One region of the Micromonospora sp. WMMA1996 genome, then DNA from elsewhere that is predicted to be linked to it. Evidence: predicted binding sites of a transcription regulator. Region 1 holds the regulator's gene; the other holds the start of a gene.
What was found. Region 1 encodes HrcA, which represses chaperone genes, less so after heat shock. Its sites were predicted from a motif close to GGTTNGCACNCTCNNNNNGAGNGTGCNAACC; they were not measured.

Region 1 (6,380 bases):
AGGACGGAGAGGGCGGCCACGCCGGCCGTGGAGGTGCGGAGCACCGAGGGGCCCAGGCGGACGGGGTGGGCGCCGGCGTCGGTGAACGCGGTCAGCTCGGCGTCGGCGATGCCGCCCTCGGGGCCGACCACCAGCACGATCTCGCCGGTCGACGGCAGCTCGGCGGTGGTCAGCCGCTCCTCGGCCTCCTCGTGCAGCACGAAGGCGGCCGCCGCGCCGGCGATCCGTCGGGTGACCGTGCCGGTGGACTCGTCAGGTGCTCCCGCCACCACCGGCAGCCACGGTCGGCGGGCCTGCTTGGCGGCCTCGCGGGCGGTGGCCGCCCACTTCTCCCGGGCCCGTACGCCCCGGTCGCCGCGCCACTGCACGACCGAGCGGGACGCCGCCCACGGCACGATCTCGTCCACGCCCACCTCGGTCATCGCCTGCACGGCCAGCTCGCCCCGGTCGCCCTTGGCGATGCCCTGCACCACCACCAGCCGGGGGACGCACGCGTCCGCGTACCCCCGGGTGGTGACCCGCAGGTCGAGCGTGCCCCGGCCGACGGCGGTGACCACCGCGGCGGCGGTGCCGCCCCGGCCGTCGGCGAGCAGCAGTTCCTCGCCGACGCGCAGCCGCTGCACGGTGGCCGCGTGGTGCCCCTCCGGGCCGTCCAGCGTCAGCGTGTCACCGGTGGGCAGCGCCTCGACCAGGAACAGCGGGGCGGACACCTCAGGCGTGCCCGTTGAAGGCGTCGCGCATCCGGGAGAAGAAGCCGCCCTGCTTGGTCAGCTCGGCGACCTCCTCGCCCCGGGTCTTGGCGAAGTCGCGCAGCATCCGCTCCTGGTCGGCGTCGAGCTTGGTCGGGGTCCGCACGTCCAGGTGGACGTAGAGGTCGCCGCGACCGGTGCCGCGCAGGTGCGGCACGCCCCGGGCGCGCAGGCGCAGGGTGCTGCCGGGCTGGGTGCCCGCCTTGACGTCGACGGTCTCCTCGCTGTCGAGCGTCTTGATGGTCAACCGGGTGCCGAGCGCGGCGGCGGTCATCGGCACGGTGACCCGGCAGTGCAGGTCGTCGCCCTTGCGGGAGTAGACGTCGTGCGGCCGCTCGTGGATCTCGACGTAGAGGTCGCCGGCGGTGCCGCCGCCCGGACCGACCTCGCCCTGCTGGGCCAGGCGGATCCGCATGCCGTCCTCGACCCCGGCCGGGATCTTGACGGTCAGCGAGCGACGGGTGCGCACCCGGCCGTCGCCGGCGCAGGTCGGGCAGGGGTGCGGGATCGTGGTGCCGTAGCCCTGGCACACGGTGCAGGGGCGGGCGGAGACCACCTGGCCGAGGAACGTGCGCTGCACCGACTGGACCTCGCCCCGACCGCCGCACGCCTCGCAGGTGGCCAGGTGGGTGCCGGCGGCGGTGCCGGCGCCCGAGCAGGTGGTGCAGAGCACTGCGGTGTCGACGGTGATCGGCGCCTCGACGCCGAACGCGGTCTCGTTGAGGTCGAGCTCCAGCCGCAGGATCGCGTCCGCACCCGGACGGGTGCGCGGCCGGGGACCCCGGCTGCCGCCCGCCGCGCCGCCGAAGAACGCGTCCATGATGTCCTGGAAGCCGACGAACGGGCCGGCGCCACCGGGACCACCCGGACCGCCGGCGCCCCCGCCGCCCGGGGCGAGCGGGTCGCCACCCAGGTCGACGATCTGCCGTTTCCGGTCGTCCGAGAGGACCTCGTACGCGGCGTTGATGTCCTTGAACTTCTCCTGTGCCTCCGGGTCCGGATTCACGTCCGGGTGGTACTGCCGCGCCAGCTTGCGGTAGGCGCGCTTGATCTCGTCGTCGGAGGCGTCCCGGCTCACGCCGAGAATGCCGTAGTAGTCCCTGGCCACTGCGTTCGGTGTCCTCATGTTCGTCTCGCGTCACGCCGGTCGTCGGCCGAGGCCGGCCGTCGGCCCTGACTGGTCAGTTCTGGGCCAGCAGTTCGCCCACGTAGCGTGCCACGGCCCTCACCGTGGCGATGGTGCCGGGGTAGTCCATCCGGGTCGGCCCGAGCACGCCGAGCCCACCCACGATCGTGGCACCCGGGCCGTAGCCGGTGCTGACCACCGAGGCGGCCCGCAGGTTGTCGATCTCGTTCTCGTCGCCGATGAGCACCCGGGTGGTGCTCGGCTCCGTCTCGCCGATCAGCTTGAGCAGCACGACCTCCTCCTCGAGCGCCTCCAGGATGGGGCGCAGCGAGCCCTGGAAGTCGAGCAGGCCACCGCGGGTGAGGTTGGCCGTGCCAGCCAGCGCGATGCGCTCCTCGTGCCGTTCCACGAGCGTCTCCAGCAGCACGGTGGAGAGCGTGGTCATGGCCGGGCGCAGCTGGGGCGCGGACTCCTCGACCAGCGCCTGCACCAGCGGCGGCGTCTCGGCCAGTTGGCAGCCGACCAGCTTCTCGTTGACCAGCCGGCGCAGGGCGGTGACGTCGTCGGCGGGCACCGGGGCGGGCAGCTCGACCAGCCGCTGCTCGACCCGCCCGGTGTCGGCGATCATGACGACCATCAGCCGGGTGGTGGAGATCGGCACCAGCTCCAGGTGGCGCACCTTGGAGCGGGCCAGGCTCGGGTACTGCACCACGGCGACCTGCCGGGTCAGCTGGGCGAGCAGCCGGACCGTGCGGTGCACCACGTCGTCGAGGTCGACGGCGCCGACCAGGAAGCGCTCGATCGCCCGCCGCTCGGCCGGACTGAGCGGCTTGACCCGGGACAGCCGGTCGACGAAGAGGCGGTAGCCACGGTCGGTGGGCACCCGGCCGGCGCTGGTGTGCGGCTGCCGGATGTAGCCCTCCTCCTCCAGCACCGCCATGTCGTTGCGCACGGTCGCCGGCGAGACGCCGAGCTGGTGCCGCTCGACCAGGGCCTTGCTGCCCACCGGCTCCTGCGTGGCGACGTAGTCCTCGACGATCGCGCGCAGCACGGCGAGCTTCCGGTCGTCGAGACCCATGTCCCCCACCTCCTGACGCGGCTGGCACTCGACTGTAGCGAGTGCCAGTCTACGTCGGCACCCCCGCCGACGCGATGATCAGCGACGGACCTCCGGTGCGCCCCACCGCCCTCCGTCGACGCGCCGGGGCCGAACAGCCCTGGTGCCACTTGCCGGCGGGACCTACCGTGACGTGCATGACTGAACCTCCTCGCCCTCCCGGAGCGGGGGACCCCGGCCCCCAGCCCGACCCGACCGCGCCGTCGGCGCCCTACGGCTCCTCGCCCGCCGGTGAGCCGCCCACCGCACCACTGTCCGGGGCACCGGCGGCGGGCGGCTATCCCCCGCCCGGTGACTATCCGCCCCCGGGCGGCCAACCCCCGTCGGGCGGCGGCTACCCGCCGCCGGGTGGCTATCCCCCGCCGGGCGGCGGCGCGCCGGGCTACGGCGCCGGCTACCCCGGTGGCGGCGGCTACGGCCCGCCGGCCGGTTACGCCAACAACGACGACAAGACCTGGGCCCTGGTCGCGCACTTCGGCGGCGCCGCCGGGATGCTGATCGGTGGCGGCGTGCTGGGCTGGATCGCGCCGCTGGTGGCGCTGCTGGCCCGGGGCAACCAGTCGCCCACCGTCCGGGCGCACGCGATCGCCGCGCTCAACTTCCAGCTCATCTGGTCGGTCATCGCGCTGGTCGGCTGGATCCTCACCTGCATCCTGATCGGCCTGGTGATCGGCTTCGGCGCCATGATCGTCGGCATCGTCTTCGGCATCCTGGCCGGGGTGAAGGCCAACGAGGGTCAGCTCTACCGCTACCCGATGTCGGCCAGCCTGATCAAGTGATCCGCTCCGGCCGGTCCCGGGCGACGGGGCCGGCCGGCGCCGGTCAGGGCAGCAGGTCGCGGACCACCGCATCGGCCAGCAGCCGGCCGCGCAGGGTCAGCACCACCAGGCCCCGCGCGTACGCCCCGGCGTCCAGCAGCCCCGCGTCCCGGGCCCGTTCGGCGCCGGCCCGGCCGGCCTCGTCGAGCACGCCCAGCGGCAGCCCGGAGGCGAGCCGCACCCGCAGCATCACGTCCTCCATGTGCTGCTCGTCGGGCGTCAGCCGTTCCCGGGCCAGCGCCGGTGACGCACCCTCGGCCAGCCGCGCCGCGTACGCGGTCGGGTGCTTGACGTTCCACCAGCGCACCCCGCCGACGTGGCTGTGCGCGCCCGGGCCCAGGCCCCACCAGTCGGCGCCGGTCCAGTAGAGCAGGTTGTGCCGGCACGCCGCCGCCGCCGAGCGGGCCCAGTTGGACACCTCGTACCAGGAGAAGCCGGCCGCGCCGAGCGCCTCCTCCGCGGCCAGGTAGCGGTCCGCCGCCACGTCGTCGGAGGGGTACGGCAGCTCACCCCGGCGCATCCGCGCGGCCAGCCGGGTGCCGTCCTCCACGATCAGGGCGTACGCGCTGACGTGGTCCACCCCCGCCTCGACCACCTGCGCCAGCGAGGCGGCGAAGTCCTCGGCCGTCTCCCCCGGCGTGCCGTAGATCAGGTCCAGGTTGACGTGGTCGAATCCGGCGTCGCGCGCCTCCCGGGCGGCGGCGGTGGCCCGACCGGCGCTGTGCCGGCGGTCGAGCACCGCGAGCACCCCCGGCGCGGCGGACTGCATGCCCAGCGAGATGCGGGTGTAGCCGGCGGCCCGCAGCGTCTTGAGCGACTCCGGGGTGACCGACTCGGGGTTGGCCTCGGTGGTCACCTCGGCGTCGACGGCCAACCCCCAGGTGCGGTCGATGCCGTCGAGGATCCGGGCCAGGTCGTCGGCGGGCAGCAGGGTGGGCGTGCCGCCGCCGACGAAGACGGTGTCGACCCGCGGCGGCGGCGTGTCGCCGAGCACCCGGGCGGCGAGCGCCAGCTCGGCCAGCACGCTGTCGGCGTACGTCTCCCGGCTCGCCCCGCCGCCCAGCTCCGACGCGGTGTACGTGTTGAAGTCGCAGTAGCCGCACCGGCTGGCGCAGAACGGGACGTGCACGTACACGCCGAAACCGCGGGCGCCGACGGCGCGGCGGGCGGCGGCGGGCAGCGAGCCGTCGCGCGGGACGGGTTCGCCTTCTGGAAGGACGCCGGGCATGGCCACTAGTGTGCCCGGCATGACCTCTCCGGACGCTCTCGTGCGGGTCGCCACGGCCCGTGGGGTGACCACCCTCACCCTGGACAGCCCGCACAACCGCAACGCGCTCTCCACGGCGCTGATGACCGAGCTGCTGGCCGGGCTGGCCGCCGCGGTCGCCGACGACACGGTCCGGGCGATCGTGCTGGACCACACCGGTCCGGTCTTCTGCTCCGGCGCCGACCTGAAGGAGACCGCCGCCGCGTACGCGAGCGGGACCGTGCCCGCCGGGATGCTCGGCGACGTGCTGGTCGCCGTGCGGGAGTGCCCGAAGCCGGTGCTGGCCCGGGTCGCCGGGCCGGCCCGGGCCGGCGGGCTGGGCCTGATCGCGGCCGCCGACCTGGCGGTCTGCGCCGAGGAGGCGACGTTCGCGTTCACCGAGGTGCGGATCGGGGTGATCCCGGCGGTGATCTCGGCGACCGTGCTGCCCCGGCTGAGCCCCCGGGCGGCGGCCGAGTTGTACCTGACCGGGGACACCTTCGACGGCCGGCGGGCCGCCGAGATCGGCCTGGTCACCGCCGCGGTGCCGGCGGACGGGCTGGACGCCGCCGTGGAGCGGTACTGCGCCTCCCTGGTCAGGGGGGCGCCTCGTGCCCTGGCCGGGGCGAAGGAGCTGCTGCGCCGCCCGGCCGCCACCGACCTGCGGGCCGAGATCGCCGAGTTGGCGGCGCTCTCCACCGGGTACTTCCTCTCCGACGAAGGGCGCGAGGGGGTCCTGGCGTTCCGGGAGAAGCGTCCCGCGTCGTGGGTGCCGGCCGGAGACTGAGGGGCGGGAGCGCCGCTCACCGGCGGCCACATCGGCGCGGTACGTGGCGGCCCGGTGACGCCGGGGTGAGACAGCCGGTCGGCCGAGCCGGGAGGTGAGGTGGCCGACGTACGCTGGTCGGACTGTCGGGACTGGGGGTGCGGGTGCGGACGCGAGCGGCGATCGTGGCATCTGGTGTGGCGGTGTGTGTGCTGGCCCTGCTCGCGATCTGGTTCGTCACCAAGCAGTTCGGTCACCACCTGCGTCTGCCGGTGGCCAGCCGGACCTGCACGGTGCAGGCCGACGGCGAGGTGGTGCTCGGCGCCGACCAGATGGCGAACGCGGCCACCATCGCGGCCATCGGCGTGCAGCGCCGGATGCCCGAGCGGGCGGTGGTGGTGGCGCTGGCCACCGCCTACCAGGAGTCGCACCTGCGCAACATCGCGCACGGCGACCGGGACTCCCTGGGCCTGTTCCAGCAGCGCCCGAGCCAGGGTTGGGGCACGCCGGAGGAGATCCAGGACCCGCGCTACGCGGCGAACAAGTTCTACGCCGCGT
Region 2 (6,380 bases), 590 kb from region 1:
ATCCGGGACTGGGTCTTGACCGGGCCCTGGGCGGACCAGCCGCGCGGCACCCAGTACGCGTCGAAGTCGGCGAAGCTGGTCAGCTCCAGCTCGGTGACCCACTTGCACGCCGAGACGTACCCGTAGAGGCCGGGCACCACCATCCGCACCGGGAAGCCGTGCTGGACCGGCAGCGGCTCGCCGTTCATCCCCACCGCCAGCAGCGCGTCCCGCCCGTCGCGCAGCACCGAGGTGGGGGTGCCACAGGTCCAGCCGTCCACCGCGCGCCCGACCACCTGGTCCGCGCCCTCCTCCGGGTCGGCCTCGTCGAGCAGCTCCTTGATCGGTACGCCGAGCCAGCGGGCGTTGCCGATCAGGTCACCGCCGACCTCGTTGGAGACGCAGGCCAGGGTCACGTACCGCTCGACCATCGGGCGGGCGAGCAGGTCGTCGAAGCTCAGCTCGATCGGGTTGCGGACCCGGCCGTGGATGCGCAGCCGCCAGGTCACCGGGTCCACCTGCGGCACCACCAGCGCGGTGTCGATCCGGTAGAACTCGCGGTTCGGCGTGACGTAGGGGGCGAGCCGGGGCAGCGACAGGTCCGCGCCGGTCGGTACCGGCGGCGCGGGCGTCGCCGGCGCGGGCAGCGTCACCGCCTCCCGGGCCGCCGAGACGCCACGCCGGCCGGCCAGCCAGTGCCCGCCGAGCCCGGCCACCGCCGCCGCGCCGGTCAACAGGCCGACGCCCCGCAGGAACCGGCGTCGCGACTCCGGAACGTCGTGCCGGGCCGGCTCCCAGCCGCCCGGGGTCTCCTCCTCGCGCGCGAACGCGGCAGCCGCCGGGGGTGGCGGGGGTGGCGGGGGCGTGGAACGGGGCGCCCCGGCCTGCTCGCCGTCGGCCAGGTCGACCTCGTGGCGGTCCGGCCCCTGTCCGGCGCGCGCCCGGTCTACCCCGGCGCGGTCCGGACCCTGCCCGGGGCGCTTCCGGTCGGCCCCTGCGGGGTCCGGGCTCAACGGGCCGGCGACGAACGCCCAGAGCGTCAGCCCGCCGAGGCCGGCGCCGACCAGGGACGGCAGCGCGTCGAACGCGTCCGCGCCGGGTCGGGTCAGCGCGGCGGCGACGCCGAGCACGGCGAACGCGGCGATGCCGGCCAGGCCGACCACCAGTCGCCGGGCCGCCGCCAAACCGAGCAGCGCCGCGAAGCCGGCCAGCAGCAGCGCCGTCCCGACCAGCAGGGCGATCTTGTCGTACGTGCCGAAGACGGCGATGGCGAACTGCTTGAGCGGCTCGGGCACCAGGTCGACGACGACACCGCCGACGGCGATCAGCGGGGCGGACCGGGGGCCGGTCAGGACAGCCACCGGCTCGGCGGTGCCGAGCGCCACCACGGCGGCGACGACACCGGCCAGCGCCGCGTGGCGGCGGGAGATCATGCGCACGCCGTCCAGTCTGGTCGACCGGGCGGGCCGGCTGCCAATCTCGTCAGCGTTCCGTAAGCACGTCGGGGCACACCGCCGGCTCGGCGGTGTGCCCCGACGTCGGGCCGTACTCCTCGGGTCAGAAGCCCGGGCCGTGCTGGTGGCCGTGGCCGTGCGAGTGGCCGTGCCCACCGGCGGCGGCCGGCTCCGGCTCGGCCGGCTTCTCCACGACCAGGCTCTCGGTGGTGAGCAGCAGGCCGGCGATCGACGCGGCGTTGGAGACCGCGTTGCGGGTCACCTTCACCGGGTCGAGGATGCCGGACTTGGCCAGGTCGACGTACTCGCCGGTGGCGGCGTCGAGGCCGGTGCCCCACTCCTGGGCGACGACCTTCTGCACCACCACGTAGCCGTCGTGGCCGGCGTTCTGCGCGATCCAGCGCAGCGGCTCGACCAGCGCCTTGCGCACGATCGAGACGCCGACCTTCTCCTCGCCGGTGAAGCCCAGGTCGTCGTCGAGCACCGGCAGGATCTGGGCCAGCGCGGCGCCGCCGCCCGGGACCGTACCCTCCTCGACCGCGGCCTTGGTCGCGGCGATGGCGTCCTCGATGCGGTGCTTGCGCTCCTTCATCTCGACCTCGGTGGCCGCGCCGACCTTGATCACCGCGATGCCGCCGGAGAGCTTCGCCAGCCGCTCGGCCAGCTTCTCCCGGTCCCACTCGGAGTCCGAGGCCTCGATCTCCTTGCGGATCTGGGCGACCCGGTCGGCGACCTCGGAGGACTGCCCGCCACCGTCGACGACGGTGGTGTTCTCCTTGTCGACCACGACGCGACGGGCGGTGCCGAGCACCTCCAGGCCGACCTGGTCGAGCTTGTAGCCCAGCTCTGGGGCGACCAGCTCGGCGCCGGTCAGGATCGCCATGTCCTGGAGCATCGCCTTGCGGCGGTCGCCGAAGCCGGGGGCCTTGACCGCGCAGACCTTGATGGTCTTGCGGATGGCGTTGACCACCAGCGTGGACAGGGCCTGGCCCTCGACGTCCTCGGCGACGATGAGCAGCGGCTTGTTGTTCTGGAGGACCTTCTCCAGCAGCGGCAGCAGCTCCTCGATGGCCGAGATCTTCTGCGTGGTGATCAGGATGTACGGGTCCTCCAGGACCGACTCCTGCCCCTCCACGTCGGTGACGAAGTTCGGCGAGATGAAGCCCTTGTCGAACTGGAGACCCTCGGTCACCTCCAGCTCGGTGGTGAGCGCCGAGCCCTCCTCGACGGTGATGACACCGTCGCGGCCGACCCGCTCCATCGCCTCGGCGATCAGCTCGCCGATGGTGGAGTCCTGCGCGGAGACGGTCGCGACATGCGCGATCGACTCCTTGCTGGCGACCTCGACGGCCTTGCCGAGCAGCGCCTCGGAGACCTTGGCGGCCGCCGCGTCGATGCCCCGCTTCAGGCCGGTCGGGTTGGTGCCGGCGGCCACGTTGCGCAGGCCCTCGCGGACCATGGCCTGGGCCAGCACGGTGGCGGTGGTGGTCCCGTCGCCGGCGACGTCGTTGGTCTTGGTCGCCACCTCCTTGACCAGCTGCGCGCCGAGGTTCTCGTACGGGTTGGTGAGCTCGATCTCCTTGGCGATGGTCACGCCGTCGTTGGTGATCGTGGGCGCACCGAACTTCTTGTCCAGGACGACGTTGCGACCGCGCGGGCCGAGGGTGACCTTGACCGCGTCCGCGAGGGCGTTGACACCGTGCTCGAGCAGGTGCCGGGCGTCGTCCGAGAAGCTGAGGATCTTCGCCATCAGTATCCCTTCGAAGCGACGTTGCCCCGGCCCGGCGAGCCGGACCGGGGCAACGACACTGATCGGTTGCTTACTTCTCGATGACCGCGAGGACGTCGCGGGCGGAGAGCACCAGGTACTCCTCGCCGGCGTACTTGACCTCGGTGCCGCCGTACTTCGAGTAGAGGACGGTGTCGCCGACCTTCACGTCGACCGGCACGCGGTTGCCCTTGTCGTCGATCCGGCCCGGGCCGACAGCGAGGACGGTGCCCTCCTGCGGCTTCTCCTTGGCGGTGTCGGGGATCACGATGCCCGAGGCGGTGGTGGTCTCGGCCTCGTTCGCCTGGACCACGATGCGGTCCTCGAGCGGCTTGATCGCAACCTTGGTCGCGGTAGTCACGGGCATACCCTCCCGGGTACTTGGTGTCGTTACCGGTCGGCATGCCGACCAGCGTCAATCTGCCACATGCCACCGGGCGGGGCCGTCGTCGCGGGTGCCGGTCCGCCTGGCGCTCAACCCCCGGGCACGGGGCCCGGGCGTTGGCACCCTCAGGGTGAGAGTGCTAATCGCAGGTTATTCCTCGGCTAGCACTCCGTCAAGGAGAGTGCCAGCGCGTCGCCCGCCGTGTCGGCCCGGAGGCGGGTCGGGAGAATGGGCGGGTGGACCTCGACCAGCTCGCCGCGCTGCGTACCCCCGAGGGGTCGGCCGCGCTCGCCGCGGCGGCGCGGGTGGCCGGCGGCGACCCGCTGGCGGCGGCCGCCGCGCTGCGCTCGGCCGGGATCCCCGGCGGGCTCGCGGCGGCGGCGTTGACCCAGGCGGAGCTGCGCCGCCGGGCCGCCGGCAAGTTCGGCGCGGTGGCGGCCGGGATGTTCCTCACCCGGCCGGGGCTGGAGCAGGCCACCCGCCGGGCGGTCGCCGACCGGCGGGCCGTGCGGCTGCGCGCCGCGGGCGTGACCACGCTCGCCGACCTGGGCTGCGGGCTGGGCGCCGACGCGCTCGCCGCGGCCCGCGCCGGCATCCGGGTGTACGCGGTGGAGGCCGACCCGGTCACCGCGGCGATGGCCGCCGCGAACGCCGAGGCGGCCGGGCTGGCCGACCTGGTCACGGTGGAGTGCGGCGACGCCACCGCGTTCGACGTGAGCCGGGTCGACGGGGCCTTCTGCGACCCGGCGCGACGGCGGGCCGGCACCGGTCGGCGCATCTTCGACCCGAACGCCTACTCGCCGCCGTGGGACTTCGTCGTCGGGCTGGCCGAGCGGGTGCCGCGCACCGTGGTCAAGGTGGCGCCCGGGCTGGACCACGCGCTGATCCCGGCCGGCGCCGAGGCGGAGTGGGTGAGCGTCGACGGGGACCTGGTGGAGGCCGCGCTCTGGTGCGGCGAGCTGGCCGACGTCCCCCGCCGCGCCACAGTGCTGCGGGAGAAGGAAGGGCCCCCGGTCAACGCCTCCGGTAGCGGCGGGGCCCCCTCTTGTCAGCTGACCGGCAGCGGCGCGGTCGACGCGGCGGTGGGCCCGGTCCGGCGGTTCCTGTACGACCCGGACCCGGCAGTGGTGCGCGCGCACCTGGTCGCCGAGCTGGCCGCCGACCTCGACGCCACCCTCGCGGACCCGTCGATCGCCTACCTCTACGCGGACACGGCCCGGCCCACCCCGTACGCGCGCTGCCTGGAGGTCACCGACGTGCTGCCGTTCTCGCTCAAGCGCCTGCGGGCGCTGCTGCGGGAGCGCCGGGTCGGCCGGGTGGAGATCCTCAAGCGCGGTTCGGCGCTGGAGCCGGAGAGACTGCGCCGCGACCTGCGCCTGGCCGGCGACGCGGCGGCCAGCCTGGTGCTCACCCGGGTGGCCGGCGCGCCGACCGTGCTGATCTGCCGCCCGGTGCCGGCCGCCGCCTGACCGCTGCCTCCGGTTTCGGCTCGCGGCGGGGCGGCGCCCGGGTTAGCTTGACCGCCATGGCGGGACAGGGCACTCCGGCGACCGCGCTGCTGACCAAGCGGAAGATCTCGCACAGCACGCACCCGTACGACGTCTCGCCGGACGCGCCGAACTACGGCGCGCTGGTCGCCGCCGCGCTCGGGGTGCCGCCGGAGCGGGTGTTCAAGTCGCTGGTCACCGAGGTGGACGGCGAGCTGACCGTGGCCGTGGTGCCGGTGACCGGCGAGCTGGACCTGAAGGCGCTCGCCGCGGCGGTGGGCGGCAAGCGGGCCGCACTGGCCGACCGGGCGGTGGCCGAGCGGGCGACCGGCTACGTCCGGGGCGGGATCAGCCCGCTCGGGCAGCGCCGGCGGCTGCCGACGGTGGTCGACGCCTCCGCGTCGACACACCCGACGGTGTACGTCTCGGCCGGCCGCCGCGGCCTGCAGGTGCAGCTCGCGCCGGGTGACCTGGTGGCGCTCACCGGGGCGCGGACCGCCCCGATCGCGGCCGGTTGAACCACCCGTAGCGGGACGGTGGGAGCGTTTCCGCCGTGGGTGTCGGCCGGGTGACAACCGCGTTGCTGAATTGTTACCGCCGCCAACAAACTTCTGACCTCGGCACTCTTGCGGAGCGTGGGAAGCGCGGAATACGTTGCCGGACACAACAAAACATCGACCTCTACTCCCCCACCCCCGAAAGGACCCGTGCACATGCGCAAGGGACTCCTCACCTTCGCGGCCGTCGGTCTCCTCGCGACCGGCAGCATGGCCGCCTGTGGTGACAACGGCGGTTCTTCCGACCAGGCCGGCGGCTCCACCGACAAGAAGCCGAAGATCGGCGTGATCCTGCCGGACAGCAAGTCCTCCGCCCGCTGGGAGGGCGCGGACCGCAAGTTCCTCAAGGAGGCGTTCGACGCCGCCGGCGTGGAGTCGGACATCCAGAACGCGCAGAACGACAAGACCGCGTTCCAGACCATCGCCGACCAGATGATCACCAACGGCGTCAACGTCCTGATGATCGTCAACCTGGACTCCGGCACCGGCAAGGCCGTGCTCGACAAGGCCAAGTCGCAGGGCGTCGCCACCATCGACTACGACCGGCTGACCCTGGGCGGCTCCGCCCAGTACTACGTCAGCTTCGACAACGAGGCCGTCGGCAAGCTCCAGGGCGAGGGCCTGAGCAAGTGCCTGACCGACAAGGCCGTCAAGAACCCGTCGATCGCGTACCTCAACGGCTCGCCGACCGACAACAACGCCACCCTGTTCAAGAACGGGTACGACTCGGTCCTCAAGCCGAAGTTCGAC

Region 2: the regulator HrcA is predicted to act here: its motif matches at 3,701-3,731, upstream of groES (co-chaperone GroES).

The regions. Positions count from the first base shown of each region.
Region 1 covers NZ_PDHU01000003.1:378,344-384,723, forward strand. The annotation lists gene COO58_RS21410 (16S rRNA (uracil(1498)-N(3))-methyltransferase) at 1-710, opposite strand, end outside; gene dnaJ (molecular chaperone DnaJ) at 712-1,857, opposite strand; gene hrcA (heat-inducible transcriptional repressor HrcA) at 1,931-2,953, opposite strand; gene COO58_RS21425 (DUF4870 domain-containing protein) at 3,130-3,771, shown strand; gene hemW (radical SAM family heme chaperone HemW) at 3,815-5,038, opposite strand; gene COO58_RS21435 (enoyl-CoA hydratase family protein) at 5,058-5,843, shown strand; gene COO58_RS21440 (hypothetical protein) at 5,981-6,380, shown strand, end outside.
Region 2 covers NZ_PDHU01000003.1:969,491-975,870, forward strand. The annotation lists partial or broken gene COO58_RS31280 (molybdopterin-dependent oxidoreductase) at 1-755, opposite strand, end outside; partial or broken gene COO58_RS31285 (molybdopterin-binding oxidoreductase) at 978-1,412, opposite strand; gene groL (chaperonin GroEL) at 1,537-3,183, opposite strand; gene groES (co-chaperone GroES) at 3,254-3,568, opposite strand; gene COO58_RS24180 (methyltransferase domain-containing protein) at 3,823-5,055, shown strand; gene ybaK (Cys-tRNA(Pro) deacylase) at 5,112-5,591, shown strand; gene COO58_RS24190 (sugar ABC transporter substrate-binding protein) at 5,787-6,380, shown strand, end outside.